Regions from separate parts of the Peribacillus sp. NJ11 genome, predicted to be linked through region 1. Evidence: a T-box and tRNA genes for the amino acid it is inferred to sense, from the RefSeq annotation. Region 1 holds a T-box; the other holds one or more tRNA genes.
The links. A T-box is a leader RNA that pairs with one kind of tRNA and senses whether it is charged. The one in region 1 lies ahead of thrS (threonine--tRNA ligase), so its partner is inferred to be a tRNA-Thr.
Positions count from the first base shown of each region.

Region 2: it encodes a tRNA-Thr, which carries the amino acid that the T-box ahead of thrS (threonine--tRNA ligase) is inferred to sense. The anticodon was not compared.

Region 1 covers NZ_JAUCFO010000001.1:2,361,243-2,376,786, forward strand. The annotation lists gene kamA (lysine 2,3-aminomutase) at 1-72, shown strand, start outside; gene QUF86_RS11655 (YokU family protein) at 75-341, shown strand; gene ablB (putative beta-lysine N-acetyltransferase) at 407-1,270, shown strand; gene QUF86_RS11665 (ferredoxin) at 1,284-1,514, shown strand; gene QUF86_RS11670 (aspartate aminotransferase family protein) at 1,594-2,961, shown strand; gene QUF86_RS11675 (CoA transferase subunit A) at 2,972-3,670, shown strand; gene QUF86_RS11680 (3-oxoacid CoA-transferase subunit B) at 3,655-4,317, shown strand; gene QUF86_RS11685 (thiolase family protein) at 4,337-5,518, shown strand; gene QUF86_RS11690 (peptidase) at 5,530-6,855, shown strand; gene QUF86_RS11695 (amino acid permease) at 7,016-8,503, shown strand; gene QUF86_RS11700 (DUF7010 family protein) at 8,963-9,598, shown strand; gene QUF86_RS11705 (hypothetical protein) at 9,637-9,855, opposite strand; T-box leader at 10,033-10,252, shown strand; T-box leader at 10,283-10,504, shown strand; T-box leader at 10,536-10,757, shown strand; gene thrS (threonine--tRNA ligase) at 10,816-12,723, shown strand; gene QUF86_RS11715 (LysE family transporter) at 13,097-13,723, opposite strand; gene QUF86_RS11720 (hypothetical protein) at 13,967-14,134, shown strand; gene QUF86_RS11725 (MFS transporter) at 14,678-15,544, shown strand, end outside.
Region 2 covers NZ_JAUCFO010000001.1:1,773,844-1,789,387, forward strand. The annotation lists rRNA gene QUF86_RS08705 (23S ribosomal RNA) at 42-2,974, shown strand; rRNA gene rrf (5S ribosomal RNA) at 3,094-3,209, shown strand; tRNA gene QUF86_RS08715 (tRNA-Val) at 3,221-3,296, shown strand; tRNA gene QUF86_RS08720 (tRNA-Thr) at 3,307-3,382, shown strand; tRNA gene QUF86_RS08725 (tRNA-Lys) at 3,405-3,480, shown strand; tRNA gene QUF86_RS08730 (tRNA-Leu) at 3,489-3,570, shown strand; tRNA gene QUF86_RS08735 (tRNA-Gly) at 3,579-3,653, shown strand; tRNA gene QUF86_RS08740 (tRNA-Leu) at 3,666-3,754, shown strand; tRNA gene QUF86_RS08745 (tRNA-Arg) at 3,764-3,840, shown strand; tRNA gene QUF86_RS08750 (tRNA-Pro) at 3,852-3,928, shown strand; tRNA gene QUF86_RS08755 (tRNA-Ala) at 3,946-4,021, shown strand; tRNA gene QUF86_RS08760 (tRNA-Met) at 4,050-4,126, shown strand; tRNA gene QUF86_RS08765 (tRNA-Ile) at 4,137-4,213, shown strand; tRNA gene QUF86_RS08770 (tRNA-Ser) at 4,234-4,326, shown strand; tRNA gene QUF86_RS08775 (tRNA-Met) at 4,429-4,502, shown strand; tRNA gene QUF86_RS08780 (tRNA-Asp) at 4,509-4,584, shown strand; tRNA gene QUF86_RS08785 (tRNA-Phe) at 4,608-4,683, shown strand; tRNA gene QUF86_RS08790 (tRNA-His) at 4,700-4,775, shown strand; tRNA gene QUF86_RS08795 (tRNA-Gly) at 4,780-4,853, shown strand; tRNA gene QUF86_RS08800 (tRNA-Ile) at 4,859-4,935, shown strand; tRNA gene QUF86_RS08805 (tRNA-Asn) at 4,948-5,022, shown strand; tRNA gene QUF86_RS08810 (tRNA-Ser) at 5,024-5,114, shown strand; tRNA gene QUF86_RS08815 (tRNA-Glu) at 5,118-5,189, shown strand; gene QUF86_RS08820 (TraR/DksA C4-type zinc finger protein) at 5,308-5,982, opposite strand; gene QUF86_RS08825 (1,4-dihydroxy-2-naphthoate polyprenyltransferase) at 6,129-7,049, opposite strand; gene QUF86_RS08830 (isochorismate synthase) at 7,348-8,757, shown strand; gene menD (2-succinyl-5-enolpyruvyl-6-hydroxy-3-cyclohexene-1-carboxylic-acid synthase) at 8,750-10,501, shown strand; gene menH (2-succinyl-6-hydroxy-2,4-cyclohexadiene-1-carboxylate synthase) at 10,498-11,319, shown strand; gene menB (1,4-dihydroxy-2-naphthoyl-CoA synthase) at 11,321-12,139, shown strand; gene QUF86_RS08850 (o-succinylbenzoate--CoA ligase) at 12,226-13,707, shown strand; gene menC (o-succinylbenzoate synthase) at 13,704-14,807, shown strand; gene QUF86_RS08860 (hypothetical protein) at 15,384-15,530, shown strand.

The sequences.
Region 1 (15,544 bases):
AGGTTAGCCCAAGAAAAAAAGAATGCCTTGGTCGGAAGCGGCTCGGTGAAATCTGAAGGCAAGGAGGAATGAAGATGGATTGCTTGTGGTGTAATGCCCCAAACGTAGAAGAAAGTGAAAAAAAGGATTGTTACTGGATCATGCCTGATGGGAAACGCTCAATAAGAGTCCTTCAAGTTCCAGCCTTGAACTGTCCGGAATGTGGAATCTATGTGTCTGATTCGATGAATCAAAAGGTGGACGAAGCCTTATCCATATATGATGTGAGTGAATACCCTGATGAGTTTACGTATGAGCAGCTTCTTCAGGCACCCGTCAAAAAATTATTCAATTGGAAATAGAATGCCGGGAGAAGCGGATGATATGCATCTCTTCTCCCGAATTCTTTAAATAAGGGGGTTACATAATGCCTGTTCAAAAGCTGCCTTTTTTCACCCAGATCGAGACTGGGGATTGTTATACGATGGAACTCTATCATGATCATGCCAATCAGCGCTTGCGCATGGATGATTATCGGGGAAATATCAAAAAAGCGATGGCCCGGGCGCTTGTCATCGCAAAGGAGCAGGGCTTTACTAAAGTGATACTTAAAGCTAGAAACGAAGATTTATCTACGGCATTGGGACAAGGATACATGCTGGAAGGAATATTAAGCAGGTATTTCAACGGGAATGATGCCTATTGTATGGCTTTCTATTTAACGGATGAAAGGCGAACGAGCGACTTTTGGGTGAAGGAAGATAAAGTCATCCAAGATGTAAGTGAGATTCCCAGACTGATGGATATGCAGAAAATTCCTGAAAATTATATCCTCCGTTTTGCTACAGATGAAGATGCGCAAGAGCTGGCTAATTTATATGGTGAAATTTTTGAAACCTATCCTACACCGATGAATGATGAGCGATATATCAAGAAAGTGATGGAGGAAGGTACGATCTTCAGTGTTATCGAATATGAAGGATCCATTGTGAGTGCTGCATCCGCGGAAGTGAATGAGATGTATCATAATGCTGAATTGACGGACTGTGCAACGATTCCCCATCATCGAAAGCATGGTTTCATGAAGGTGCTAATCTCCGCTTTGGAACAAGAATTGATCAGGAAAAACATTTATTGCTCTTATTCATTGGCGCGATCATTGTCGATGGGAATGAACGCCGTTTTTCATCAGCTTGGTTATGAATATGGCGGCAGATTAACGAAGAATTGCAATATTTGGGATAAGTATGAGGACATGAATATTTGGGGTAAAGATTTATCTTTCAAGTAGGAGGATTGTTTCTATGGCTAAATACACATGGGTTGATAAAGAAACCTGTATTGCGTGCGGGGCATGCGGTTCAACAGGTCCTGAAATTTATGACTATGACGATCAAGGGATTGCTTTTGTGATCTTGGATGATAATCAGGGGATTGCCGAAGTTCCTGAAATCCTGCATGATGACATGCAGGATGCTATGGAAGGCTGCCCTACAGAGTCAATCCTGATTCAGGATGAACCTTTTAGCTGGTAAACTAGTTTTTTTTAATCTGCGAAATTAATTGATTAATAGAATGAAGCACGTGGGTACGAACGTTAAAAGGAGAGATGACATGACACGCAATTATTTGATTAAGCCTACTTTAGATCATGACTATCCCACTATCTCTCATGGGAATGGAATTTATCTTTATGATACAGATGGAAAGCAGTATATAGACGGATCATCAGGTGCTGTTACGGCAAGTATTGGCCATGGTGTAATGGACGTTGTCGATGCAATGACGGAGCAGGCCCGCAAAGTTTCTTTTGCATACAGGTCTCATTTTACGAGTGAAGCCGCAGAAGCATTAGCCAAAAAGCTAAGTGATTTGGCTCCAGGGGATTTGAATTGGTCATTTTTCGTGAATAGCGGATCCGAAGCGACCGAAACGGCGATGAAGATAGCGATTCAGCATTGGCAAGAAAAAGGATATGAGCGTAAAAATCGTATCGTCTCCAGATGGACGAGTTATCATGGGATTACGATGGGCGCTTTATCGATGTCAGGTCATGTACCGAGGAGAAAGCGTTTTGTTCCGCTATTGGAAGATTTCCCTAGCATTTCCGCTCCCTACTGTTATCGCTGTCCTTATAATAATGAATCTTCCGGCTGCAAGCTTCAGTGTGCAAATGAACTGGAAACAGCCATTCAAAGGGTCGGCTCCGAGAATATCGCAGCTTTCATCGCAGAACCGATCATCGGGGCATCCGCTGGTGCTGTAACACCGCCGGATGGCTACTATCAAAGGATTAAGGAAATCTGCGAAAACTATGACATTCTCTTTATCGCCGATGAGGTAATGACGGGAATCGGACGGACAGGAAAAATGTTCGCGATGGAACATTGGGGAGTCGACCCGGATATCATCGCATTGGGTAAAGGAATGAGCGCCGGTTATACTCCAATGGCAGCCACAATGGTTAGTGACCGTGTCATGGAGCCCATTTTAAAAGGCTCGAATTCAATCATGGCTGGACACACATATAGTGCAAATCCTCTATCTGCAGCCGTTTCATTGGAAGTGCTTTCCTACATTGAGGGAAATGACCTGGTTCAGGCGGCTGAAGATAAAGGTCAATATCTGTTTAAGAAGCTGCAAGGGTTGGCTGGGAAATTCGACATCATTGGTGATGTACGGGGGAAAGGGCTTCTCCTTGGACTTGAGTTTGTCTCCAATCGGATTTCAAAAACGCCATTCGACTTGCAAATCGGCCTGACCACTAGACTTGTCAATAAGGCTTTTGCGAAGGGATTGTTGATCTATCCTGCTGCAGGTGCGATTGAAGGAATCGCTGGTGATGCGGTTATCCTATCTCCGCCATTAATCATTACGAATGAAGAAATCGATCGCCTCGTCAAGATACTGGAAGCTTCACTTGAAGAGTTGCAGCGTGAATTGCACTCGGAAGGTTTGATTGAGGACATGCAGGCTATTTAGGAGGAACGGTATGAAGCAGGTCATTACGAAGAAAAACAAAATTGTGACCCTGGAAGAAGCACTGGAGCATATTTCCGATGGATGCACGCTCATGTATGGCGGATTTGGCGGAGTGGGGACTCCCCCCACGCTCGTGCAGGGTATCCTGGCCAAGGGTGTTAAGGATTTGACCTTGATTGGCAATGATACTGGATTCCCTGATATCGGCATAGGCCGGCTAGTGACTGCTGAAAGGGCAAAGAAAGTCATCGCCTCACATATCGGATCCAATCCTAATGCAGGCAGGCTCATGACTGAAGGAAAGCTGCAAGTGGAGTTTTCACCGCAAGGGACATTAGCAGAACGGATTCGTGCTGGCGGTGTAGGCTTAGGCGGGATTTTTGTCGATGTCGGGATTGGCACGATAGCCGAAGAAGGCAAGAACAAGATGGTCATAGAAGGAAAAGAATATTTGGTGGAAACCGCGTTGACCGCTGAAGTCAGCATCGTCCATGCGAAAAAGGCAGATTCACTGGGGAATTTAGTGTACGACAAGACTGCATGCAATTTCAATCCGTTGGTAGCGATGGCTGGGGCCTTCACGATTGCGGAAGTGGAAGAAATCGTTCCTGCAGGCGAATTGGATCCGGAGTGTATTGCCACACCAGGCATTTATGTAGATATGGTGATTCCGACAAAAGGGGTGAATTGGAAATGGGCATGGCAGTAGATGTACGAAATCGCATCGCGAAACGCGCCGCCAAGGAAATCGATGACGGATTGATCGTCAATTTAGGCATCGGCATCCCTACCTTGGTGGCCGACCATATACCTCAAGATATCCATGTGCTGTTCCATGCGGAAAATGGCGTTCTAGGTACAGGTCCAAGTCCGGATCCGGGGAAAGAAGATCCTGCCCTCTGTAATGCGGGAGGGTTCCCAATCACCACTGTAATGGGCGCTTCTTACTTTGACAGTGCCACTGCATTTGGAATGATCCGGAAAGGATACATCGACATCACCATCCTTGGAGCCCTGGAAGTCAGTGAAAAGGGAGACTTGGCGAATTGGATCGTCCCAGGTAAGCGGGTGCCGGGGATGGGCGGTGCGATGGAGCTTGCCCAGAAAGCCAAAAAGGTGATCGTCCTGATGAATCACGTGAATAAGCAGGGTGAATCGAAGATATTGAAGACCTGTACGCTTCCGTTGACGGCAAGGCAGAGTGTGGATTTAATCATCACGGATATGGCAGTCATGGAAGTTACGGAAGAGGGATTGGTACTGAAGGAAGTCATGGCGCCATATACCGTTGATGATGTGATAAGGAATACGGAGGCAACGTTGAAAATCCATGCTGCTGTCAACACCATTGAATAGGTAAGAGGAGGAAAAAAGCATGAATGAGGTTGTCATCGTTGCTGGAGCGCGAACTGCAGTTGGATCCTTTGGCAAATCACTACGGAATGTTAAAGCTACCGAATTGGGCCGTCAAGTATTAGAAGGTTTAATGGATAATTATGGGTTAGGTAAAGAAACGGTAAATGAAGTGATTTTCGGACATGGCTATGTCCATGGAGGCGGACTTAACTCGGCCCGAATTTCGTCGCAGATGGCATGTTTCCCACACAGTGTCCCAGGCCACGTTGTAATCAAAGCATGTGGATCAGGTTTAAAGGCCATTACCAACGCCGCTTTAACTATCGCTGCTGGTCAAGAAGACGTAATCATTGCCGGCGGAGTGGAGAGCATGAGCAATGTGCCTTATATCGTGAAAAATAGATGGGGCGGTAAATTTGGAAACGTAACGATGGAGGATGCTCTGCTGGCAGATGGATTAATATGTTCCTTGGGAAATGAGCATATGGGAATAACTGCCGAGCGCTTGGCTGAAAAATACGGTATCCGTCGTGAAGAACAGGATCAATTTGCTTATCAAAGCCACAAGAAGGCTTGGAAAGCTATAGTAGAGGGTCGCTTTGATAGAGAAATTATTTCGCTTAAAATCAAGGATCGAAAAGGACTTCAAATCTTCAACCATGACGAAGGGGTACGCGAGGACATTCTTCTAGATCAACTAGCCAGTCTTCCAGCAGTATTCAAAAATGAAGGAACCATTACGGCAGGAAATGCCTGTCCTATGAATGATGGAGCTGCAGCTGTACTATTAATGTCCAAGCAGCAAGCAGAAGAAAAGGGATTAAAACCGCTCTTGAAAATAAAGGCTTTCGCCAGTGCAGGAGTTGAACCTGGAGTTATGGGGATTGGACCCGTACCAGCGACTCGAAAGGCATTGGCAAAAGCAGGTCTATCGTTAGAGGATATCGGACTGATTGAACTTAATGAAGCCTTTGCTGCCCAAGCACTTGCAGTGATCAAGGAGTTAGATTTGAATCAGGATATTGTCAATGTCAATGGAGGGGCAATTGCACTTGGTCACCCTGTAGGAGCAACAGGTGCAAAATTGACAGTCACACTGATGCATGAAATGTTGCGTTCACAAGTTAAGTACGGAATGGTAACGTTGTGTATGGCAGGTGGAATGGGACTTTCAGTAATCTATGAGAATATGTGTATTTAAGGAGGATAAAAGTGCCGGATATAAAAAAACGGATAAACCAATGGATTAAGGATCATCGGGAAGAAGGAACAGACCTATTGCAAAAAATGGTACAAGCCCCGAGTACGCAAGGAAATGAAGCCGGGGCACAGGCCATCGTCGCCGAAAAGCTGGAGGAAATGGGTTTGCAGATCGATAGTTGGGAACCTGACGGCGGCGAACTGAAGAAGCATTCTTATTTCCATTCTCCACGAAGTGATTTCTCCAACAGCCCTAATGTGGTGGGAATCATGAAAGGGACTGGAGGCGGCCGTTCCATCATTTTGAACGGGCACATCGATGTGGTTCCTGACGGTGACCGGGCACAATGGGACGACGATCCATATAGTGGAGCCATTAAGAATGGAAGAATGTTTGGACGTGGCGTAACCGATATGAAAGGGGGCAATGTATCCCTGATCCTTGCCATGCAGGCATTGAAGGAAAATGGTATCCAATTAAAAGGAGATGTCATTTTTCAAAGTGTGATTGAAGAAGAAAGCGGCGGGGCCGGAACATTAGCAGCCGTCCTGAGGGGATATAAAGCCGATGCTGCCCTTATCCCTGAACCGACGAATATGAGGATTTTCCCGAAACAGCAGGGCTCGATGTGGTTCCGGGTCCATGTTAAAGGACGGTCAGCCCATGGCGGAACAAGGTATGAAGGCGTTAGTGCCATTGAAAAAAGCATGACCGTCATCAATCATATTCGTGCCTTGGAAGAAAAGCGAAATGCACGTATCAGTGACCCGCTTTATCAGAACACGCCTATTCCGATTCCAATCAATCTAGGTGTCATTGAAGGTGGCAATTGGCCGTCATCCGTTCCAGACCTTGTGAAAATCGAGGGGAGGATGGGCGTTGCGCCGGAGGAAACGATGGAGCAGGCGAAGGACGAAATGGCTGACTGGTTAGTGCAGCTGAAAGAAGTGGACGAATGGTTCAAGGAAAACCCGCCCGTATTGGAATGGTTTGGGGCACGCTGGGTTCCAGGAGCAATTGATGTAGAGCATGAACTGATGAATGCGCTTGTTCATCAATATCGGCGAGTTGCTGGCAAGGACCCGGTCATTGAAGCCTCCCCGTGGGGAACGGATGGGGGATTGCTGACACATGTCGGTGAAACGCCCGCAATCGTGTTCGGGCCTGGAGTGACCGAGGTTGCCCATTATCCAAATGAATACATCCTACTCGACAATGTCTTCTCGACAGCGGAGATCATTGCCCTTACTTTAATTCAATGGTGTGGAATGGAACAAGATCAGGATGAGGCTATTCCTGTAGGGAATAAGCTGACGATTCAAGGCAATGGCAATTAAACCGGATAGTAGACTAGCCAGTAAATATCAGGATTTTCCTTAACTGCAATAAAGTCTTCCACAAAAAGGTTGTGGGAGACTATTCATATCTAAAAATATCTCTTTTACTATTTCTTGAACTTTTAATATTAAAAGAAAATGAGGTAGGAACCATATGGACATGAATCTCATTAATAAGCAAGAACCGACAGTTAAAAGGAATCTCAATGATAAGCAAGAACCGACAGTTAAAAGGAATCTCAAAGCAAGGCATATGACCATGATAGCCATTGGCGGTTCAATAGGAACCGGATTATTCCTGGCAAGCGGGGCAACCATCCAGAGTGCAGGGCCCGGTGGTGCCCTCGCTGCATATGCATGCATTGGAATCATGGTTTATTTCCTTATGACGAGCTTAGGGGAAATGGCGACATATATGCCTGTATCGGGATCATTTTCCACCTATGCCACACGCTTTGTAGATCCCGCATTCGGCTTTGCACTTGGCTGGAATTATTGGTTTAACTGGGCAGTCACCCTTGCCGTGGAAATAGCTGCAGCAGCCATCATCATGAAATTCTGGCTCCCTGATGTACCCAGCCTTATCTGGAGTGCACTATTTCTTGGAATCGTCTTCACCCTCAACGCCCTGTCCATTAAAAGCTTTGGTGAATCTGAATATTGGTTTGCTTTAATAAAAGTCGTCGCCATCATTTTCTTTATCATTATTGGATTATTGACCATCTTAGGGGTTTTTGGCGGAAAGGTGATCGGGTTTGAAAACTTCACCATGGATGAGGCACCATTCAAAGGAGGATTTTTATCGATCATCAGTATCTTTCTAATAGCGGGATTTTCTTTTCAAGGCACGGAACTGGTTGGTATTGCTGCCGGAGAAAGTGAGGAACCCGAAAAAAATGTTCCGAATGCGATCCGCCAAGTATTTTGGCGCATCCTATTGTTTTACATCGGGGCCATCCTGATACTCGGTCTGTTAATTCCTTATACGAGTCCAAGTTTGCTGAACGGGGATGTAGAAAACATTTCTGTAAGCCCTTTCACACTTGTTTTTGAACGCGCAGGACTTGCATTCGCGGCATCCGTCATGAATGCTGTCGTGTTAACTTCCTTACTATCCGCAGGGAACTCGGGGCTTTATGCATCAACGCGGATGTTATGGTCGATGGCAAAAGATAATCAAGCTCCCAAATTCCTCGCCAAGGTCAATCGCAGGGGAATCCCGATGAATGCTTTGCTTATCACGGCATTAATTGGGGGACTCGCCTTCTTGACCTCCATTTTTGGGGACCATGTATTTACATGGCTATTGAACGCATCGGGGCTTACCGGCTTCATCGCCTGGATTGGAATTGCCATAAGCCATTATCGCTTTAGACGTGCCTATGTTGCACAAGGTGGTGACTTAACCGAATTGAAATATAAAGCAAAATGGTTTCCATTCGGTCCGATTTTTTCATTCGTCCTTTGCATGGTCGTCATAGCAGGACAAAACTATGAAGCATACCTAAGCGGCAGCATCGACTGGTATGGCGTCGCTGTCTCCTATATCGGATTACCGATATTCCTGGCAATTTGGTTAGGTTACAAGATTTATCATAAAACCAAATTAGTTTCATTGAAAGATTGCCAATTTGATAAAACCATTTAGCTGATAGGAATAGAAAAGCCTGAGACCCCTTTGGGGACTCAGGTTTTTTGTTAATTAAGAAATTGCTTAATTAGACGCCGATACTGTATGAACCTAGTTATATCGACGAAAGTAGAATTATATCGACGAAAACCCAGTTATATCGACGAAAGTAGGAATATATCGACGAAAACTCAGTTATATCTCCGAAAGTAAGAATATATCGACGAAAAGGGCAATTATCTCATTATGGAGGTAAGTAGACATATTCTCTTAGGTCCCCGATAAAAAAGGTCGTTTTATTTGCTGCCAGCCCATTCAATGTTGGCTGAAGGTGAAGTGGCACCATAATAGTCAATGCTTTGGCATTTTTGCAGTTTGGGCTGCATGGCTTAAGACCGTGATGATGAATAATCGGGGAGTGAGCGCAATACTATTATTCTATGTACGATATTACCTGTGGATGAAAGGAAACTGATGATGCAAACCTCAAGACTCATATCGAAAGAGGCGTTTCGCGGTTCTGGAATTGGCGTCATTTTCATGGCATTATTCGGCACGTTGTGGGCAGGTACCGGTGTAATGGGATTGCAAGGGTGGGGGTTTCCTTACGTGGAACTTGCTGCCATATTCGTAGGAATCATAATGGTTATAGAGGGCATTTCATTAATATATGCATCACAAAAAATGCCCGATCAAGTTTCAGAAAATGGGGCTAGGCGTTTGAAACGTATGAATTTCTGGTTTAATATCGTTTTCATTGCCGAAGGTTTGCTGATTGGGATTGCCATCGCCATCTGTAATATGATCAATCAGACCGATCTTATTCCTGGAGTCATCGCCATTATTGTAGGGATTCATTTTTTACCTTTGGCGGCGCTTTTCCAAATCAAGGTCTACTATGCAACAGGAGTGCTTCTCTGTTTATTGGCGATTATCACATTGCTTATTGTGCCAGACACCGTCATGTTTGGGGAGCATCAAATCCTTGCACCGTTATCCTTGCTTGGCTTTGGATGCGCGCTAATTCTTTGGACCACTGGACTGACAGTATTGCTTAGTGTAAAGAATCCAAGGGAAGCGAAAGAGGAAGATTCACACAATGAAAATCAATAGGAAACATACAAAAACCCGTCGTGGCGAACGGGTTTTGATTAATTTTTCATCCAGGTTAATAGCCTGACGATTTGAAATGGTTCATTCCAAACCAGAATGAAACTTAAAAGAAAGAAGGCAGCCACAGCCAGAAGCTTCGTCTTTCCTTTTTCACTTTTTAACATGGCCCCGAAACTAAATAACATACCAATAAGTAACGCACCGAATCCTGAGACCATTAGAAGCTCGAAGGATTTTGGTAAAAAAAAGCGCAGCAAAATGATACGGCACCAATCACTGCAAATACGAAAGACCAATTGCTTAAACTTTTCATAGAGACTCCTTTTTTACTAATTATACCAATTTAGTGTTTGTAATGAAATGAAAAAATTTGAGGTTGTCACTTATGGGAATATATTGTAATATATATAACAATATAAAAATCCATTTACATTTTAGAAGCATTGATAAGGACATGAATCATTTTTACGGTCTGCAGAGAGGGAAGGGCAGCTGCGAACTTCCTGGCTTAGGAAACTGATTTACCGCCTTTGAGCCATATCGGTGAACGAAAGTAACTGATATCGTCTAAGCTACGTTACAGCTCCAGAGCCATAAGTAATCTACTTATGGGAAATTGGGTGGAATCACGGGTATAACGCACTCGTCCCTTACTTAGGGATGGGTGCGTTTTTTATTTTTATAATTATTGCCATGATAAGGACATGAATCATTTTTACGGTCTGCAGAGAGGGAAGGGCAGCTGCGAACTTCCTGGCTTAGGAAACTGATTTACCGCCTTTGAGCTATATCGGTGAACGAGAGTACCTGATATCGTCTAAGCTGCGTTACAAGCTCCAGAGCTATGAGTGTTTCTTGCTTATGGGAAATTGGGTGGAACCACGGGTAAACGCACTCGTCCCTTGCATAGGGATGGGTGCGTTTTTTTATTTTTATAATTATTGCCATGATAAGGACATGAATCATTTTTACGGTCTGCAGAGAGGGAAGGACAGCTGCGAACTTCCTGGCTTAGGAAACTGATTTACCGCCTTTGAGCTATATCGGTGAACGAGAGTACCTGATATCGTCTAAGCTGCGTTACAAGCTCCAGAGCCATGAGTGTTTCTTGCTTATGGGAAATTGGGTGGAACCACGGGTAAACGCACTCGTCCCTTGCATAGGGATGAGTGCGTTTTTTTATTATAAAAAGGGGTGTTTATGTGATGGGTGAAAAAATGATTAAGGTTCAATTCCCGGATGGGCAGCAAAAGGAATATCCGCAAGGGATGACAGTGGAAGGTGTGGCAGGGTCAATCAGCTCAAGTTTAAGGAAAAAGGCAGTAGCAGGAAAACTGGATAAGCAACTGGTTGATCTAAGTTTCAAGTTGAATAAGGATGCCGAACTGTCGATTTTGACTCTGGATTCGGATGAAGGTTTACAAGTTTTACGACATACATCGGCGCATGTTTTGGCTCAGGCTGTGAAAAGATTATACCGAAATGTGGAATTAGGGATGGGGCCAGTCGTGGAAGATGGTTTTTACTATGATTTTAAGTTAGATCATCCTTTGAGCTCAGAAGATTTACAAGCTATTGAAAAAGAGATGGAACATATCATAAGTGAAAATCTGGAAATTAAAAGGATCGAAGTGTCTTATGCAGAAGCTGTGAAGTTATTCCAGGATAGAGGGGAGTCATTCAAGTTGGATATAGCAAAGAATATCCCTAAAGATGAAAAACTAACGCTCTATCAACAGGGGGAATTCGTCGATCTTTGCAGAGGACCGCACCTTCCATCCACATCATTTGTAAAATCGTTCAAATTGACTCGTGTATCGGGAGCCTATTGGCGGGGAGACAATCAAAATGAAGTTCTTCAAAGGGTGTATGGCGTGGCTTTCCGAAAGAAAAAAGATTTACAGGATCATTATAAATTCTTGGAAGAGGCGGCCAAACGCGATCACCGCAAATTAGGGAAGCAGTTGGAGTTATTCATGTTTTCGGAGGAAGCTCCTGGAATGCCGTTTTATTTACCGAAAGGACAAATCGTTAGAAATGAATTGGAGAAGTTCTCGCGGGAGCTTCAGACTGAAGCTGATTACGACGAAGTTCGGACTCCTTTCATGATGAACCAGCGGTTATGGGAACAATCGGGTCACTGGGATCATTACCATGAGAATATGTACTTCACTGAGGTGGATCAAACAAAATTCGCTATGAAGCCAATGAACTGTCCAGGTCATATGCTTATTTTCAAAAACAACCTTTATTCTTACAGGGATTTACCCATCCGGATGGCCGAGTTCGGTCAAGTCCACCGTCATGAATATAGCGGTGCATTGAACGGGATGTTGCGGGTCCGTACATTTTGTCAGGATGATGCCCACATTTTTGTTCGGCAGGATCAAATCGAAAGTGAAATTAAACAAGTGTTTCATCTGATTGATAAGGTGTATCGCACTTTTGGTTTCGAGTATTCGGTGGAACTCTCGACACGTCCAGAGGATTCAATGGGCGATGATTCCCTTTGGGAAGCTTCTGAAACAGCCTTGAAAAATGTTCTGGAAAGCATCGGGATACATTATCAATTAAATGAAGGGGACGGGGCATTTTATGGACCGAAAATTGATTTTCATATTAAAGATGCATTAAAACGAAGCCATCAATGTGCAACAATCCAACTTGATTTTCAGATGCCCGATAAATTTGATCTGACTTACATCGATGAAAATAATGAAAAAGTTCGTCCGGTCGTCATTCATCGTGCCATATTTGGGTCGATCGATCGTTTTTTTGGAATCCTGATAGAACATTTTGCCGGTGCTTTTCCGGTATGGCTTGCCCCGGTGCAAGTACAGATCATCCCTGTCTCACAAGTTCATTTGAATTATTGTTTAAAGGTTCAAAAAGAACTGAAGAATCAAGGCATAAGAGTGAAAATTGATGATCGGAATGAAAAGCTGGGGTATAAAGTCAGGGAAGCGCAGATGGGGAAAATCCCATATATGCTGGTCCTTGGCGATAAAGAGGAGAAAGAAAATGAAGTGAATGTCCGGAAATACGGGGAACAAGAATTTGAAAATGTCGCAATAGAAACGTTCATCAAGAAAATGGTCCAGCAAATAAAAGAACGCAGCATCTAATATGAAAGCAGCTTAATCCAAATTCACGAGTAAATGCACGGAATTCACGAGTAAATGGGCGAAACTCACGAGTAAATGCACGGAATTCACGAGTAAATGCGCGAATTTCACGAGTAAATGCCCATTGGATTAGGTTTGGATAAAAAAAGACAGCCGAATATATCGGCTGTCTTTTTTTATCTATCTACAAATCCATACCCAGCCAACGCCAGGAATGAACTGTTGGAAACAGTTAAAGTAAGATTATTAATACGAACTCACGAGTAAAGCATCGAAATTCACGAATAAATCCGCCAAACTCACGAGTAAATGCCTGAAATTCACGAGTAAAGCACCAAAACTCACGAGTAAATGCTTACAGCTCCTTAAATCTTTATGTAAACAAAACTTTGGCTGCCTGGATGGCAAAGTAAATGCCAATCCCTATAAGGGATATTCCTGAAATGATCGAAATGCCCATTAAAATAGGTTTGGATAAGAAACGTCTGAAGGTGCTGGCGATGAGGGCCATTGTGAAATCCCAGGTTAATAGGCCGATAAGGATGCCTGAACTGTATAAAAGTAAATGATCCATATCATATTTAGAAGCGGAGTTAGCGAGAATGGATCCATAAATTCCTAGCCAAAACAAAATGGATAAAGGATTCGAAAGGGACATGATGAATCCTGTTAGGAATGAAGAAAAAAGGGAATCTTTCGCTTTTCGTACATTCACTTCAATCTTACCTGCACTAAGCAGACTTTCGATTCCGGTATAGGTCAGGACGAAAAAGCCAAAAAGCCACAAAAATGTCTTCATGAAGGAGTTGTCCAAAAAGTGGACAACACCGAAAAAGACGAGGGCTATAAAAACAAAATCCGCTAAAATGGCACCCCAGCCAAAAATCCAGGCATGCCAAAAACCTTTCTTGATCCCTTTGTCCAATTGTGCAGCGTTAATGGGACCGATAGGAGCCGCCAGTGATAAGCCCAATAATACATAGCTGAAAAAAACACCCAATTCATCACCTCATCGTTTGTTACATCTTCGCTTATTTGAATGTATTCAAACAATTAGACTTGTACCACCTTTTTAGTCCTTTTTTTGAGTGGATATGGTGAATTTAGTCGGGTTTGCTGCACTCGGTAGAGACCCTTTTTGTACCAACACAGAAAGGTCCTTCATCATGTAATTTAGTCAAATGGAAAGACGTCAAATATGCATGCATTAAACCAGGGTTCAAAAGGGAATTGGAGGATAATTATGCCGGAATTATCAATGCCAAATAAGTACAAAACAATCTTTGATATCATGCGTACTGATATCGCTATTAATGAAATAAAGGATCATTTTGAAGAAGGACTTTCAACTGCGTTAAACCTAATAAAAGTATCAGCCCCTATTGTTCTAAAAGAGGGTAATGGTAATTAAAGTTTCCAAAAACGAAAATCATACGGGGCTCGAATATCATAAGTCCGTATTGGAAGGAAATCTTCCATATTCAATAGGTGGAGGTATAGGCCAATCCAGTTTATGCATGTTTTTGTTGAAGAAAGCACATATTGGCGAGGTTCAGGTTTCGGTATGGAATGACCAAATAGTAAATGATTGCAATGAAAAGAATATTATTCTTTTATAGTTAAACACGATAGCTGATTAATAGCAGGGACTCTCGAAGGAATGCGAAAGGATACATGTTAGGAAGCGCGTAATCGAGTGACATTTGAAATGCAGGGAAACCCATTCATTTAAAGAATGGGTTTTTTGGTTTAAAGTAGAATGAATCCATATTTTAAAGTCGAGGCAAACTAGAAGGGGGAAGTCCTAAAGGGGTAATTTTGGCACTAATAAATATTATTGCCCTATAACATAATAATTAAAGACATCTAAAAAATGATGCACAACAAATTGATTACACAGATATGTTACCTTTTATGCAATAAGTTGCTTTTATAATGGATGAGGAGTGTAAGTATGGAAGGTCATGAGAAGCAAAAAAATGATGTGAGCGTGTGGTGTCTCATCAGTATGGCATCGATTCCATTAGTAATGACACTAGGAAATTCAATGCTTATCCCTGTTTTGCCGATTTTCGAGGAAAAGGTGGGAATATCTTCATTTCAATCAAGTATGGTGATTACAAGCTATTCTGTTGCATCTATTTTCTTAATTCCTATTGCTGGTTATTTATCAGATCGATTCGGAAGGAAGATGGTGATCCTGCCAAGCCTTGTCCTTGCCCTGATCGGCGGCTTGATCGCGGGTTATGCATCATGGAAAATGGATGATCCCTATACATGGATCATCATTGGGAGAGTATTGCAAGGGATTGGTGCGTCTGGAGCCTCGCCGATTATTTTGCCTCTAGTGGGGGACCTATACAAGGATGATGATGAAAAAACCAGTTCTTGCTTGGGTATCATTGAAACCTCGAATACATTTGGTAAAGTCCTTAGTCCAATATTGGGTTCCCTTTTTGCCGCATTTATCTGGTTTTTACCATTCTTCTCGATTTCATTCTTCAGTTTAATATCTATTGTCTTGGTCTTTTTCTTTATAAAGGTACCAAAGGAGAAGGATGAACCGAAGAAATTTAAAGAATTCTGGCATGATACGAAAAAAATATTCAAGCAGGAGGGAAAATGGTTATATACAGTTTTCCTGATTGGTGTATTTGTCATGTTGGTTTTGTTCGGTGTTCTTTTCTTTTTGTCTGACAACCTTGAAAAAGTCCATGATTTGCATGGAGTCAAAAAAGGTTTCGTGATAGCGATCCCGCTGTTTTTCCTTTGTGTATCTTCTTATGTTGCAGGGAAAAAAATCAAGGGAGAATTACCAATC
Region 2 (15,544 bases), 590 kb from region 1:
GCAATTAATTTTTTTCAAAGCATCTGTAAGATCTTTTTAACGGTTAAGTTAGAAAGGGCGCACGGTGGATGCCTTGGCACTAGGAGCCGATGAAGGACGGGACTAACACCGATATGCTTCGGGGAGCTGTAAGTAAGCTTTGATCCGGAGATTTCCGAATGGGGAAACCCACTGTTCGTAATGGAACAGTATCTTTACCTGAATACATAGGGTACTGAAGGCAGACCCGGGGAACTGAAACATCTAAGTACCCGGAGGAAGAGAAAGCAAATGCGATTTCCTGAGTAGCGGCGAGCGAAACGGAATTAGCCCAAACCAAGAGGCTTGCCTCTTGGGGTTGTAGGACACTCAACATGGAGTTACAAAGGAACGGGGTAAATGAAGTGATCTGGAAAGGTCCGTCAAAGAAGGTAAAAACCCTGTAGTTGAAACTTCGTTCCCTCCTGAGTGGATCCTGAGTACGGCGGGACACGAGAAATCCCGTCGGAAGCAGGGAGGACCATCTCCCAAGGCTAAATACTCCCTAGTGACCGATAGTGAACCAGTACCGTGAGGGAAAGGTGAAAAGCACCCCGGAAGGGGAGTGAAATAGATCCTGAAACCGTGTGCCTACAAGTAGTCAAAGCCCGTTAATGGGTAATGGCGTGCCTTTTGTAGAATGAACCGGCGAGTTACGATTTCATGCGAGGTTAAGTTGATAAGACGGAGCCGCAGCGAAAGCGAGTCTGAATAGGGCGAATGAGTATGAGGTCGTAGACCCGAAACCAGGTGATCTACCCATGTCCAGGGTGAAGTTCAGGTAACACTGAATGGAGGCCCGAACCCACGCACGTTGAAAAGTGCGGGGATGAGGTGTGGGTAGCGGAGAAATTCCAATCGAACCTGGAGATAGCTGGTTCTCTCCGAAATAGCTTTAGGGCTAGCCTCAAGATGAGAGTATTGGAGGTAGAGCACTGATTGGACTAGGGGCCCCCAACGGGTTACCGAATTCAGTCAAACTCCGAATGCCAAATACTTATTCTTGGGAGTCAGACTGCGAGTGATAAGATCCGTAGTCGAAAGGGAAACAGCCCAGACCACCAGCTAAGGTCCCAAAGTATACGTTAAGTGGAAAAGGATGTGGAGTTGCTTAGACAACCAGGATGTTGGCTCAGAAGCAGCCACCATTTAAAGAGTGCGTAATAGCTCACTGGTCGAGTGACTCCGCGCCGAAAATGTACCGGGGCTAAACGTATCACCGAAGCTGTGGATTGACACCATTAGGTGTCGATGGTAGGAGAGCGTTCTAAGGGCGTTGAAGTCAGACCGGAAGGACTGGTGGAGCGCTTAGAAGTGAGAATGCCGGTATGAGTAGCGAAAGAAGGGTGAGAATCCCTTCCACCGAATGCCTAAGGTTTCCTGAGGAAGGCTCGTCCGCTCAGGGTTAGTCGGGACCTAAGCCGAGGCCGAAAGGCGTAGGCGATGGACAACAGGTTGATATTCCTGTACCACCTATACATCGTTTGAACGATGGGGGGACGCAGAAGGATAGGGTAAGCGCGCTGTTGGATATGCGCGTCCAAGCAGTTAGGCCGGAAACGAGGCAAATCCCGTTTCCATTAAGGCGGAGCTGTGATGGCGAGGGAAATATAGTACCGAAGTTCCTGATTCCACGCTGCCAAGAAAAGCCTCTAGTGAGATGTAAGGTGCCCGTACCGCAAACCGACACAGGTAGGCGAGGAGAGAATCCTAAGGTGTGCGAGAGAACTCTCGTTAAGGAACTCGGCAAAATGACCCCGTAACTTCGGGAGAAGGGGTGCTTTTTAGGGTGAATAGCCCGGAAAAGCCGCAGTGAATAGGCCCAGGCGACTGTTTAGCAAAAACACAGGTCTCTGCGAAGCCGCAAGGCGAAGTATAGGGGCTGACACCTGCCCGGTGCTGGAAGGTTAAGGGGAGAGGTTAGCGCAAGCGAAGCTTTGAACCGAAGCCCCAGTAAACGGCGGCCGTAACTATAACGGTCCTAAGGTAGCGAAATTCCTTGTCGGGTAAGTTCCGACCCGCACGAAAGGTGTAACGATCTGGGCACTGTCTCAACGAGAGACTCGGTGAAATTATAGTACCTGTGAAGATGCAGGTTACCCGCGACAGGACGGAAAGACCCCGTGGAGCTTTACTGCAGCCTGATATTGAATTTTGGTACAGCTTGTACAGGATAGGTAGGAGCCTGAGAAGCCGGAGCGCTAGCTTCGGTGGAGGCGTTGGTGGGATACTACCCTGGCTGTATTGAAATTCTAACCCGCGCCCCTTATCGGGGTGGGAGACAGTGTCAGGTGGGCAGTTTGACTGGGGCGGTCGCCTCCTAAAGAGTAACGGAGGCGCCCAAAGGTTCCCTCAGAATGGTTGGAAATCATTCGTAGAGTGTAAAGGCACAAGGGAGCTTGACTGCGAGACCTACAAGTCGAGCAGGGACGAAAGTCGGGCTTAGTGATCCGGTGGTTCCGCATGGAAGGGCCATCGCTCAACGGATAAAAGCTACCCCGGGGATAACAGGCTTATCTCCCCCAAGAGTCCACATCGACGGGGAGGTTTGGCACCTCGATGTCGGCTCATCGCATCCTGGGGCTGTAGTCGGTCCCAAGGGTTGGGCTGTTCGCCCATTAAAGCGGTACGCGAGCTGGGTTCAGAACGTCGTGAGACAGTTCGGTCCCTATCCGTCGCGGGCGCAGGAAATTTGAGAGGAGCTGTCCTTAGTACGAGAGGACCGGGATGGACGCACCGCTGGTGTACCAGTTGTCTTGCCAAAGGCATAGCTGGGTAGCTACGTGCGGACGGGATAAGTGCTGAAAGCATCTAAGCATGAAGCCCCCCTCAAGATGAGATTTCCCATGGCGCAAGCTAGTAAGATCCCTGAAAGATGATCAGGTTGATAGGTCAGAGGTGGAAGCGTGGCGACATGTGGAGCTGACTGATACTAATAGATCGAGGACTTAACCAACGCTTTAAAAAAATGAAATACCTTCTTATTATCTAGTTTTGAAGGAATGAAAATTTCTTCTTGCATTTTTTCGAAAAGACGTTATAATAATATATGTCTTAAAAAAAATGTTAACATTGTTTGGTGACGATAGCGAAGAGGTCACACCCGTTCCCATTCCGAACACGGCAGTTAAGCTCTTCAGCGCCGATGGTAGTTGGGGGTTTCCCCCTGTGAGAGTAGGACGTCGCCAAGCAGGTTTCATATGGAGGATTAGCTCAGCTGGGAGAGCATCTGCCTTACAAGCAGAGGGTCGGCGGTTCGATCCCGTCATCCTCCACCATTTTACACCTGCCGGTGTAGCTCAACTGGTAGAGCAACTGACTTGTAATCAGTAGGTTGGGGGTTCAAGTCCTCTTGCCGGCACCATATTTTGAAATAGTACAAGCACGAGCCATTAGCTCAGTTGGTAGAGCATCTGACTTTTAATCAGAGGGTCGAAGGTTCGAATCCTTCATGGCTCACCATTTTATATGCGGGTGTGGCGGAATTGGCAGACGCACCAGACTTAGGATCTGGCGCCGCAAGGCGTGGGGGTTCAAGTCCCTTCACCCGCATCTTTCATGCGGAAGTAGTTCAGTGGTAGAATACAACCTTGCCAAGGTTGGGGTCGCGGGTTCGAATCCCGTCTTCCGCTCCACTTTTCGTATGTGCCGGGGTGGCGGAACTGGCAGACGCACAGGACTTAAAATCCTGCGGTAGGTGACTACCGTACCGGTTCGATTCCGGTCCTCGGCACCATCTTAATATGCGCCCGTAGCTCAATTGGATAGAGCATCTGACTACGAATCAGAAGGTTGTAGGTTCGACTCCCGCCGGGCGCACCATGTTTTTATTGCGGGAAGTAGCTCAGCTTGGTAGAGCACTTGGTTTGGGACCAAGGGGTCGCAGGTTCGAATCCTGTCTTCCCGACCACGTGATTTTTAATGAATGGGGCCTTAGCTCAGCTGGGAGAGCGCCTGCCTTGCACGCAGGAGGTCAGCGGTTCGATCCCGCTAGGCTCCACCATTTTTCAATCAGATACTTATATTATATTGGCGGTGTAGCTCAGCTGGCTAGAGCGTACGGTTCATACCCGTGAGGTCGGGGGTTCGATCCCCTCCGCCGCTACCAATAAATATAAGGACCTTTAGCTCAGCTGGTTAGAGCAGACGGCTCATAACCGTCCGGTCGTAGGTTCGAGTCCTACAAGGTCCACCATATGCATTTTTTAAAGCCGTGGAGGTATACCCAAGTTCGGCTGAAGGGATCGGTCTTGAAAACCGACAGGGGAGTCAAATCCCGCGGGGGTTCGAATCCCTCTACCTCCTCCATTTTTTTAAAAAGCAGCAAGTTGTTTTGAAACAACCTTACATAGAGGAAGCGAAAAAACAATATACACGAAAACTTGATGCAAATCGTTTCATTATTACCGTCGCGGGGTGGAGCAGTCCGGTAGCTCGTCGGGCTCATAACCCGAAGGTCGCAGGTTCAAATCCTGTCCCCGCAATTATTAGGTCCCGTGGTGTAGCGGTTAACATGCCTGCCTGTCACGCAGGAGATCGCGGGTTCGATTCCCGTCGGGACCGCCATTTTTTAAATTTAATACAAATGTGGCTCAGTAGCTCAGTCGGTAGAGCAAAGGACTGAAAATCCTTGTGTCGGCGGTTCGATTCCGTCCTGAGCCACCATATCTTTCATATTACGGCGGTTGTGGCGAAGTGGTTAACGCACCTGATTGTGGTTCAGGCATTCGTGGGTTCGATTCCCATCAGTCGCCCCATTTCGCGGGTGTAGTTTAGTGGTAAAACCTCAGCCTTCCAAGCTGATGATGAGGGTTCGATTCCCTTCACCCGCTCCAAATATGGGCCTATAGCTCAGCTGGTTAGAGCGCACGCCTGATAAGCGTGAGGTCGATGGTTCGAGTCCATTTAGGCCCACCATATTCATATTGTTCCGCAGTAGCTCAGTGGTAGAGCATTCGGCTGTTAACCGAACGGTCGTAGGTTCGAGTCCTACCTGCGGAGCCATGGGGAAGTACTCAAGAGGCTGAAGAGGCGCCCCTGCTAAGGGTGTAGGTCGCGCGAGCGGCGCGAGGGTTCAAATCCCTCCTTCTCCGCCATTTGGCCCGTTGGTCAAGCGGTTAAGACACCGCCCTTTCACGGCGGTAACACGGGTTCGAATCCCGTACGGGTCATAACAAAAAAGGAAGCATACATTCATGTATGCTTCTTTTTTTCATTTCTTTTCATTGATATAAGTATCTTTTTGTTTATAAGGAATGTTTCCAAGCTGGGAATCGATATTTTCTTCATCTAATGTATCTTCATATTCCTTTTGCTTTTTGTTCGGTATATCCACCCTATTTTTTCCCCTTCGATATCATTTGCTGCAAATCCTTCATAGTCTTCTGGAAATCCATCCGTTTCATCTTCGGTTTTATAAAGATCATTATAATTGTCATGATCGCCGGTGTAATCAGATGGCGTTTCGGATGTACCGAATTTGGCGACTTCACCAAAGCTATCCTCTTTATCCACTATTTCATTTCCATGACGATTTTCAAAATGATCACCCTTGGATGGAATCAATATATCCTCTTCCACTGGTCGGTCTTGTGTAGTAGGCCGTTCTGGGGCATGCTCGACACAGTAAAGAGTGCTTGGGATCGCTTCAAGCCTATCGATGGGGATTTCTATATCACAGGTTTTACAATGGCCATACGTACCCTCATCTATGGCATTCAATGCTTCTTCGATTTTCTCCATTTCAGATTGTGCATGCTCGTCCAGTGCTTGGTTCCGTTCCATCTCGAATAATTCTGTTCCTAGGTCAGCAGGATGATTATCATAGGATGATAATTCCCCTACGGATTCAGTCTGGCTTTTATCCAGAACGGATTGTTCATCATTTTGAATCCTGTTTCCAAGCTCATCTTTTTCTTGAAGCAGTTCTTTTTTGAATTTTTGCATTTGCTGTTTGGTTGCCATATCCGTTTCACTCCTTCTAAAGTCCATATCTCATTTTATATTGGTAAGATGGTTGTATTATCTATTACCCGAATCGTAGTATAGGGAAACAAAATGGAACGGAAGATAGAAAAAAGGACTGAGCGGATGAGCTCAGTCCTTGGAGATCATATTAGATAGCTGATGAATAATCCAATGGCCATGAGTAAGCCAAAGAAGGTGTTCGTCTGGGCCGTGGCTTTCATTGCTGGCACCATGGTGATTGGCTGCGTTTTACCTACGAAGCCTTTGATTGCGGCCATGGCTTTCGGGATGCTTAGGAAGGCAAGGAGAATCCACGCTGTTACGTTTCCGGTAAGGACTAACCCAACCAGCCATAGATAAGAGAAGGCAAACATGATTGCCATGAATTTCAGGGCGTTTTTCCTGCCCATCACTACAGGCATGGTTTTGCGGCCATGTGCCTTATCCCCATCATGGTCACGGAGGTTATTGGATAAGTTGATCAACCCGACCAATATTCCACTTGGAATGGCAATTAAGATGGCTGTTGAGGAAACATGACCGGTTTGAATGAAAAAGGCGATCAGGATTATCAAAAAGCCCATGAACAATCCCGAAAAAAGTTCCCCGAATGGTGTATATGAAATGGGTAGGGGACCGCCTGTATAAAGATAGCCGACAAGCATGCAAACCAGTCCTACTGCAGCAAGCCACCAAGATGATGCGGCACAGATATAGATTCCGATTATGAGTGCGATGGCATACATGCCAAGGGCCAAGGTCATGATGAGTTTGGGGGTCATCCCATGACGGACGATTCCGCCACCGATGCCTACGGATTCCTCCGTATCCAAGCCTCGCTTGAAATCATAGTATTCATTGAATAAATTGGTTGCAGCTTGAATCAGGATACTTGCAATCATCATGGCAGCGAATAGTAACCAATTCACTCCATCATCCAAAAGTGCAATCATAGTTCCAAGTAAGACCGGGACAAAAGCTGCGGTTAGTGTATGTGGACGAATTAACTCCCACCAAATCTTCCAGGTCCGTTTAAGGGGAAGTCCGTCGTATTCTGTTTGCATTATTTCTCTCCTCAAAATCATTATTGGTTCTCTCGAAATTATAACAAATATTGAAATGTTGCACAAAAGGTTATCCTAATAAGGATAGGAAAATTAGGTAAGGGTGTCAATTGATTTCGTGGACGATTCTCTTCCAAAATAAAGGATATTTCTCTTCATTCGCTAAGATTCATATAATAAGGAAAAAAGCAGGCATGAATCGCTCGGTATAGGGGCGTTTTATTGACATGAGGTTGAATGGAGGTGTATCTTTAAATAGGTTAAAAAGCTTTTAAAATGTACATTTGGGGGGATTTTTTTGGCTATCTCAGAAGAAACTGGGCAGTTTCAGGGACTGGCTTCAGCTATACAAAAGGCGAAGGACTTGAATGATCAAGTTCTATTCAGTCATATTAAGAAAGTTAATTGCACGAACCCCCTTTCATTTTATCAAGCTGGAAGAGAACGGTACGCGGGTGAACGCTTTTTCTGGGAGGACCCTGCAAAGGAAATAACCATCACCGGCTTAGGCAATGTTAAGAAACTCAAAGCGGCATCGAATGCCGAACGTTATAGAGAAGTCGAAAAGAGCTGGATCAAACTGCAGAATACTGCTGTCAAAACAGGATTGACTGATGTAGAAGCGACCGGTCCTTTACTGTTTGGGGGCTTTTCTTTTGATTATGAAACTAACAGTACGCTCCTTTGGAATCAATTCGGGGACAACCTGTTTTATATACCTGCCTTCATGCTATCAATAGTGGGGAAACAAGCTTACTTAACGACAAACTTACTTTGTTCGCCTGATGATTCAGAAAAACTCTTCATAGATATGATAAATGAACGGGAAGCTTTCCTTTTCGAAAGCTTGGATGACACTGGATTGGGTCACAATTCCCTGGTTAAGCAGAGGGAAGTCAAACCTGACGAATGGAAACGGACGGTCGCTGAGGCTGTTCAGGAAATCAAGACGACAGATCTCGACAAAATCGTTTTGGCGAGGGAGCTTCGACTGGTTTTTGAGCGTTCCATCGATTCAGGGAAAGTGCTTGAACAATTGATTGCTGAGCAGCCATTAAGCTATATTTTCAGTTTGGAAGCTGGTGGTGACTGTTTTGTCGGTGCCACTCCTGAACGTTTAATTAAGAAACAGGGAAATGAAGTATTTTCTACCTGTCTTGCTGGATCGATGGGGCGAGGGAAAGATGAGGAAGAAGATGTTTGTCTTGGTGATGAATTGCTTCATGACCAAAAGAATTTACAAGAGCACCAATATGTCGTGTCGATGATATCGAATGCCTTTGATTCTGTATGCGAAAAGGTAATTGTTCCGGCCGAACCGAAACTTATGAAAAACCGTCATATCCAGCATTTATATACACCGGTCCGCGGAATATCCAAGGAAGGTGTCACGATTTTTGAATTCGTCGAGAAACTACATCCTACACCGGCTATGGGCGGACTTCCAAAAGAAAAGGCCGTTGTCCGAATCCGGGAAATGGAAGGTCTTGAACGCGGCTTTTATGCGGGTCCTTTAGGCTGGGTGGATACGTATGGAAATGGGGAATTCGCTGTAGGGATACGATCTGCGCTTATACAGAACAATGAGGCATCGCTTTTTGCTGGATGCGGCGTAGTTGAGGATTCGACTCCCGAAAGTGAATTCCGGGAAACGGGGATTAAATTCAATCCGATGTTAAGTGCTTTAGGAGGAAATCTTAATGAATGACCGAGATGCATTGACAGCATATGCTGCTTCATTTGTCGATGAGCTGGCACAAAATGAGATGAAGCATGTGGTGGTGAGCCCGGGTTCACGATCCACACCCCTAGCTTTGTTGCTAGTGGAACACCCTGATATCGAAGTTCATATTAATGTGGATGAGCGTTCGGCTGCTTTTTTTGCCCTTGGTTTGGCTAAGGCCTTAAAGGAACCTGTCGGACTTCTTTGTACGTCCGGTACAGCCGCTGCAAACTTTTATCCAGCCGTCATTGAGGCTTTTTATTCAAGGGTGCCGCTTATTGTACTTACCGCTGATCGTCCACATGAATTGCGTGATGTCGGCGCCCCACAGGCAATCGATCAGATTCATCTTTATGGTAGACAAGTAAAATGGTTTGTCGAAATGGCACTACCTGAAAGCACGGATGAGATGATGCGGTATGCAAGAACGGTCGGTGCAAGGGCAGTGGCTACAGCGGCAAGTGAACCTGCAGGGCCTGTACATTTGAATTTCCCGCTTCGTGAACCATTGATTCCGGATCTGGAGCAAGCAAAGGAGTATCGGCAAAATAAAATGACGCCTGCAGTGTTGATTGACAGTGGAGAACGGTCATTGTCCGCATCACAAATAGAAGCTGTTGCAACTACTTTGTCACAAGCTAAGCAAGGGTTGATTGTATGTGGCGAATTACCGCATCCAGAGATGAAGGAAGCCATCGTCGCATTAGCGGATAAACTTGCTTTTCCGGTACTCGCTGACCCTCTTTCCCAGTTAAGGAGCGGGAGTCACGGCAAAGACGTCATAATTGATGCGTACGATACGTTTCTGCGCGATGAAGCGGTAAAAGCGGCTTTCAAGCCGGAAGTGATATTGCGTTTCGGGACAATGCCTGTTTCTAAACCCTTATTGTTATTCATGAAAAAACAAAAACAGGCAACCACTTTGGTCGTCGATGGCGGTGCAGGTTGGCGTGAGCCAGCAGGATTGGCAACTAACATGATTTACAGCGAAGAGAAAGATTTCTGCAAGCGTGTTGTTGAAAATATTACTGAGGCCAATGATGATGAATGGCTTGGTTTATGGCAAACCGTCAACGGAGCGACGAAGAATGCCTTAGCCTCCATCAAGGATGAAGGGGAGTTAAGTGAAGGCAAGCTGTTCTCCCTGTTAGCTGATATGATGCCATCGGGATCCACTTTGTTTGTCGGGAATAGTATGCCCATACGTGATTTGGATACATTCTTTTTGAATAATGGAAAGGGAATCAAGACCTTTGCAAACCGAGGGGCGAATGGCATCGATGGTGTCGTTTCCACTGCGCTTGGCGTAAGTACGGTATCGAAAAATACCGTACTGGCAATCGGGGATTTAAGTTTTTTCCATGATATGAATGGCTTGCTTGCGGCTAAACTTCAAAAACAAAACATCACGATATTGTTGATCAATAATGATGGGGGCGGCATTTTCTCCTTCTTGCCACAGGCGAATGAGAGAGAACATTTCGAAACGCTATTCGGGACGCCTCACGGTCTTGATTTTTCCCATGCTGCCCAGCTTTACGGCGGTAAATACAGCAAGGTGCAAAATTGGGATGAGTTAAAGAAGGTATTTACAGAGTCATTTGAAATGCAAGGTCTGAAAATCATTGAAGTACCGACAGAAAGAGAGTCCAATTTACAAAAGCATCGAAATTTGTGGAGTTTTGTTTCCCAGGAAATAAAAATGGTGTTAGACAGGGAAATATCATGAATTTTGTCATCAAGGATGTCAATTATGCTGTTGAAATAACGGGAAATGGAGATCCTCTTGTTCTTTTGCACGGATTTACGGGAAATCGGGATACATGGAAATTCCTCATTCCGCTTTTGCGTGAGCGGTATACCTTGATCATGGTCGATATCATAGGTCATGGCATGTCTGCATCACCAGTTGATCATCGAAGGTATGAGATGGAGCGAGTGGCTGAAGATATCAAGGATATTTTGGATGCGTTACATTTCACGAAAGCCCATATCCTTGGATACTCGATGGGCGGAAGGCTTGGATTGGGATTTGCCTGTTTATATCCTGGGTATGTTGATACATTGATATTGGAAAGCGCTTCACCAGGCCTTTTAACAGAAGAGGAGCGGGAAATCCGAAGGCGAAATGATAGGAAGCTTGCCGAAAGGATTCTTGAAAATGGCATGGAAGCTTTTGTGGATCAATGGGAAAGCATCCCGTTGTTTGAAAGTCAAAAACGGCTGCCGGCCAAAACCAGGTCGGCCATCCGGGAACAGCGGATGGCAAATGTCCCTGCCGGCCTTTACAATAGCCTTCTCGGTATGGGGACCGGCAGTCAAGCTTCTTACTGGGAAGAACTGAAAACCCTTGATTTTCCTGTGCTCCTTGTAACCGGTGATTTCGATCCTAAGTTTTGTGAAATTGCTGCCTCGATGAAAAAAAAGCTGAAGCGGGCTGAATGGAAAATAATAAATGGTGCGGGACATGCGATTCATGTGGAAGATGGAGAAAAGTTTGGTAAAATAATAAGTGAGTTTTTAAAGAGAAATCGAAGGAGGAATTAAGATGACGATACAATGGGAAACAATACGTGAGTATGATGAAATTTTATATGAAAAATATAACGGGATTGCAAAAGTGTCCATCAACCGACCGCATGTACATAATGCATTCACGCCAAAAACGACTGCGGAAATGATTGATGCATTCGCAAGGGCGCGTGATGATTCCAGCATCGGTGTCATTATTTTAACGGGTGTAGGCGGCAAAGCATTCTGTTCAGGCGGAGACCAAAGTGTACGTGGGAATGGCGGATATGTAGGTGAAGATAACATTCCACGTCTAAACGTTCTTGATTTACAACGCTTGATTCGCGTCATTCCAAAACCAGTCGTAGCCATGGTCGCAGGTTATGCAATTGGTGGAGGTAATGTCTTGAATGTGGTTTGTGACTTAACGATTGCTGCTGACAATGCAGTCTTCGGACAAACTGGACCGAATGTTGGAAGCTTTGATGCTGGTTATGGTTCTGGCTACCTGGCACGTATCGTCGGTCATAAAAAGGCACGTGAAATCTGGTACCTATGCCGTCAATACAATGCCCAGGAAGCATTGGATATGGGATTGGTCAACACAGTCGTACCTTTAGACCAATTAGAAGCGGAAACGGTTAAATGGTGTGAAGAAATGCTTGAGAAGAGCCCAACGGCACTTCGTTTCTTGAAAGCGGCAATGAACGCTGATACTGATGGCCTTGCGGGTCTTCAACAATTGGCTGGTGACGCTACACTTTTATACTATACAACAGAAGAAGCAAAAGAAGGCCGCGATGCATTCAAAGAAAAACGCAATCCGGACTTTGGACAATTCCCTCGTTTCCCTTAATGAAACGCGTGAATCGATGAGACTGACAGCTTGGCGGATATTCGCCGGGCTGTTTTCTATATCCAAATGGAGGAGGCTAAGCAAACATGGCAGAAGAAAAGTTGCCGAACTGGCTGAAAAATCGGGCGCATCTTTCACCAGATCGTCCGGCAATTGAGTTTGAAGGTCATACGTATAGCTTTCTTGAACTGCATACATTATCGGAGAAGATGGCTGGCAAGCTTTCTAACATTGGTCTGAGGGCTGGCGATTCATGCGCGGTTTTACTCCGTAATCATATTGATGGTGTTGTCGCTATCCACGCACTATTTTATCTTGGTGTGAAGATTGTGATGCTGAATAATAAGTTAACGGCAAAAGAGTTGTCCTGGCAGATTGAAGATAGTGAGACCGTTTATCTGGTTTCGGAAGGTACCTTCACCGACAAACTCTCGGATATTGGCGGTATTCTCCCTGATTTAAACCTTCACTTAATGGAAGAATTGCCGGATGAGGGCAAGGCAGAGATACTTCAAGAGTTTTACCTTGAGGATACCGCTACGATCATGTATACATCAGGTACGACAGGAAATCCAAAAGGTGTGATCCAAACCTTCGGCAATCATTGGTGGAGTGCCGTCGGGTCGGTTCTGAACCTTGGATTGCATGAGGAGGATTCTTGGTATTGCGCGGTTCCGATCTTTCATATTAGCGGCTTATCCATCCTGATGAAAAATGTGATTTATGGCATGAAGGTCGTTTTGGCGGAACGGTTCGATGAACGGGAAGCAAACCGGAGCATTCAGGAAAATGGCGTGACGATCATTTCGGTCGTGACGGCGATGCTGAATAGGATGGTGCAGGATTTGAAGGGAACTGGCTATCCGGAAACCTTTCGCTGTTTCCTGTTGGGCGGCGGCCCTGCACCCGTTCATTTACTTGAATCATGTAAGGAGAAGGGGATTCCCGTCTATCAGTCTTATGGGATGACCGAAACGTCTTCACAGATTGTGACACTGGCACCGGAGTATAGTATGACAAAAATCGGATCAGCGGGAAAACCTTTATTCCCTTCGCAATTACGTATAGAGAAAGACGGCAATATGTGTGAACCGGGGGAAGCGGGTGAAATCGTGGTTTCAGGTCCAAATGTGACAAAAGGCTATTTCAATCGGATGGATGCTACACAGCAGGCCATTACCGATGGATGGCTTTATACTGGGGACCTTGGTTATCTCGATGAGGAAGGCTTTTTGTATGTGCTTGACCGACGCTCGGATTTAATCATATCCGGCGGTGAAAATGTCTATCCGGCCGAGATTGAAAATGTCCTTAGTAAGCATCCGGATGTATTCGAAGCGGGAGTGACGGGGACTGACGATGAAAAATGGGGACAGGTTCCACTCGCTTTTGTCGTTTTAAACCAAGGTGCAGAGCTTAGTGAGAGCGAACTGCTGGAGTATTGCAGGGAATCCTTGGCGGCCTATAAAATTCCCCGGAACGTGATTTTTTGCCAGGAGCTTCCGCGTAATGGCGCGAGCAAGCTTCTGAGAAGGGAACTGAAGAAGGGAATGGGGGAATGGCAATGATGTTATCCTCCATTTCACTAAAGCTCATTAAGGCCCCATTAAAGCGGCCATTTAAGACGCATCTCGAAACGGTAAGCGACCGGGAAGTGATAATTGTCGAAGCCATGGATGAAGATGGATTGATTGGATACGGGGAAGCGGTGCCATTTGCAAGTCCTTGGTATACCGAGGAAACGATCAAAACATGCTTTCATATGTTGGAGGACTTCTTAATACCGCTGACATTGGCAAGTCAGATCAAGCATCCTGATGAGCTGCCGAACTTATGGAGCGGAATCAGACGGAATGCGATGGCGAAGTCAGCTTTAGAGCAGGCAATTCTTGATCTATATGCGAAGCAGAAAGAAGTCTATCTCGGTCGGCTGTTTGGCGGCGAACGAAGTGAAGTGCCCGCTGGTGTTGTCGTTGCTTCCAATGATATTGAAGACGCGCTGCGCCAGATTGAGGATTTTTCCGGATCTGGTTATCAGCGATATAAGATAAAAATCAATCCTCAAAATGATCTGGAGTTTTTATCGGAAATCCGTCGGGCCTATCCCGATATTCCGCTAATGGCAGATGCCAATTCAGCGTACACTCTTGATGACATCCCACACCTTCAGAAGCTTGATGTGTTTAATCTGATGATGATTGAGCAGCCGCTGGGACATGACGACATTGTTGAGCATGCCATTTTACAGAAACAGCTGCAGACACCCATTTGCCTTGATGAAAGCATAAATTCCTTTCATGATGCCAAAAGTGCTCTGTCGCTCGGAAGCTGTGGGGTGATCAACATTAAGATGGCAAAAGTCGGCGGCTGGACGGAAGCTGTCAAAATACATGATCTATGCCTGGGAAATGATGTGCCCGTTTGGTGCGGGGGCATGATTGAATTTGGCATTTCACGTGCACATAATATCGCACTTGCCACATTAAAAGGGTTCACGATTCCCGGGGATATATCATCCTCATCCCGCTATTGGGAAGGGGACATAATCGATCCGGAAGTCATTGTCAAAAATGGCATGATCCAAGTCCCCGATAAAGCTGGGATCGGTTTTGCCATCAATGAAAAGCGGCTAAAGGATTTGACTACATATAGTAAACTGTACAGGTGAAAACATCAAAGGAGGTGAATGCCGCACCTCTTTTGAACTAATATTGCAAATCCAACCACATTTTATAATAATCCTCTATCTCGCTAGAAAGCTAATGTGCTTCATCCATTCGATATCACGGTATATGGAACTCACCAATTTAGTACTTCTTGGACAAAAACCCCACCCTTTTGGAAAATGATTTAATAGGATACTAACAAATATCAGTTTGTCGATATAAGGAGCTCTCACCCCCGAATCATGGTGTTAAAAGTTAACTCGGATACTCCTGCCGAATAACTGGCTAACCAAGACCCCGCCAGATGCCTGCGGCAGGAGGCTTGGCAGAGCGGAAAGGGAACGGATTTTTTCTGAAAACGACTGGAACTCTTTTTTATTTGTCAGCAGACTACAAATATATTTTTTCTCCAGTATTCCCTATTAAAAATGGAGTTTTAAAGAAGAAAAATCAGTTAAATGGCCCGATCAGTCATATTTTTTTTCGTAAAATGGGGCTTTGTCTATTTTTTCTTCACTGGATTATTTTGTATAATGAAATAAAAAGTATGCAACCAAGGGAAAGGGAGGGGAGAGTATATGAAAAGACCGTACCTTATTGCGGAAATTCTACTAAGAAGAGGCATGCCGGACTATGTCATTAAAGAAGTGACGGCATTGGCGGAGTGTGAACTGTTTCTTTTGAAGAGAAAGTGGGGCCTATATGATCGAAAGACGGGTGCGTAAAATGGATAAAAGAT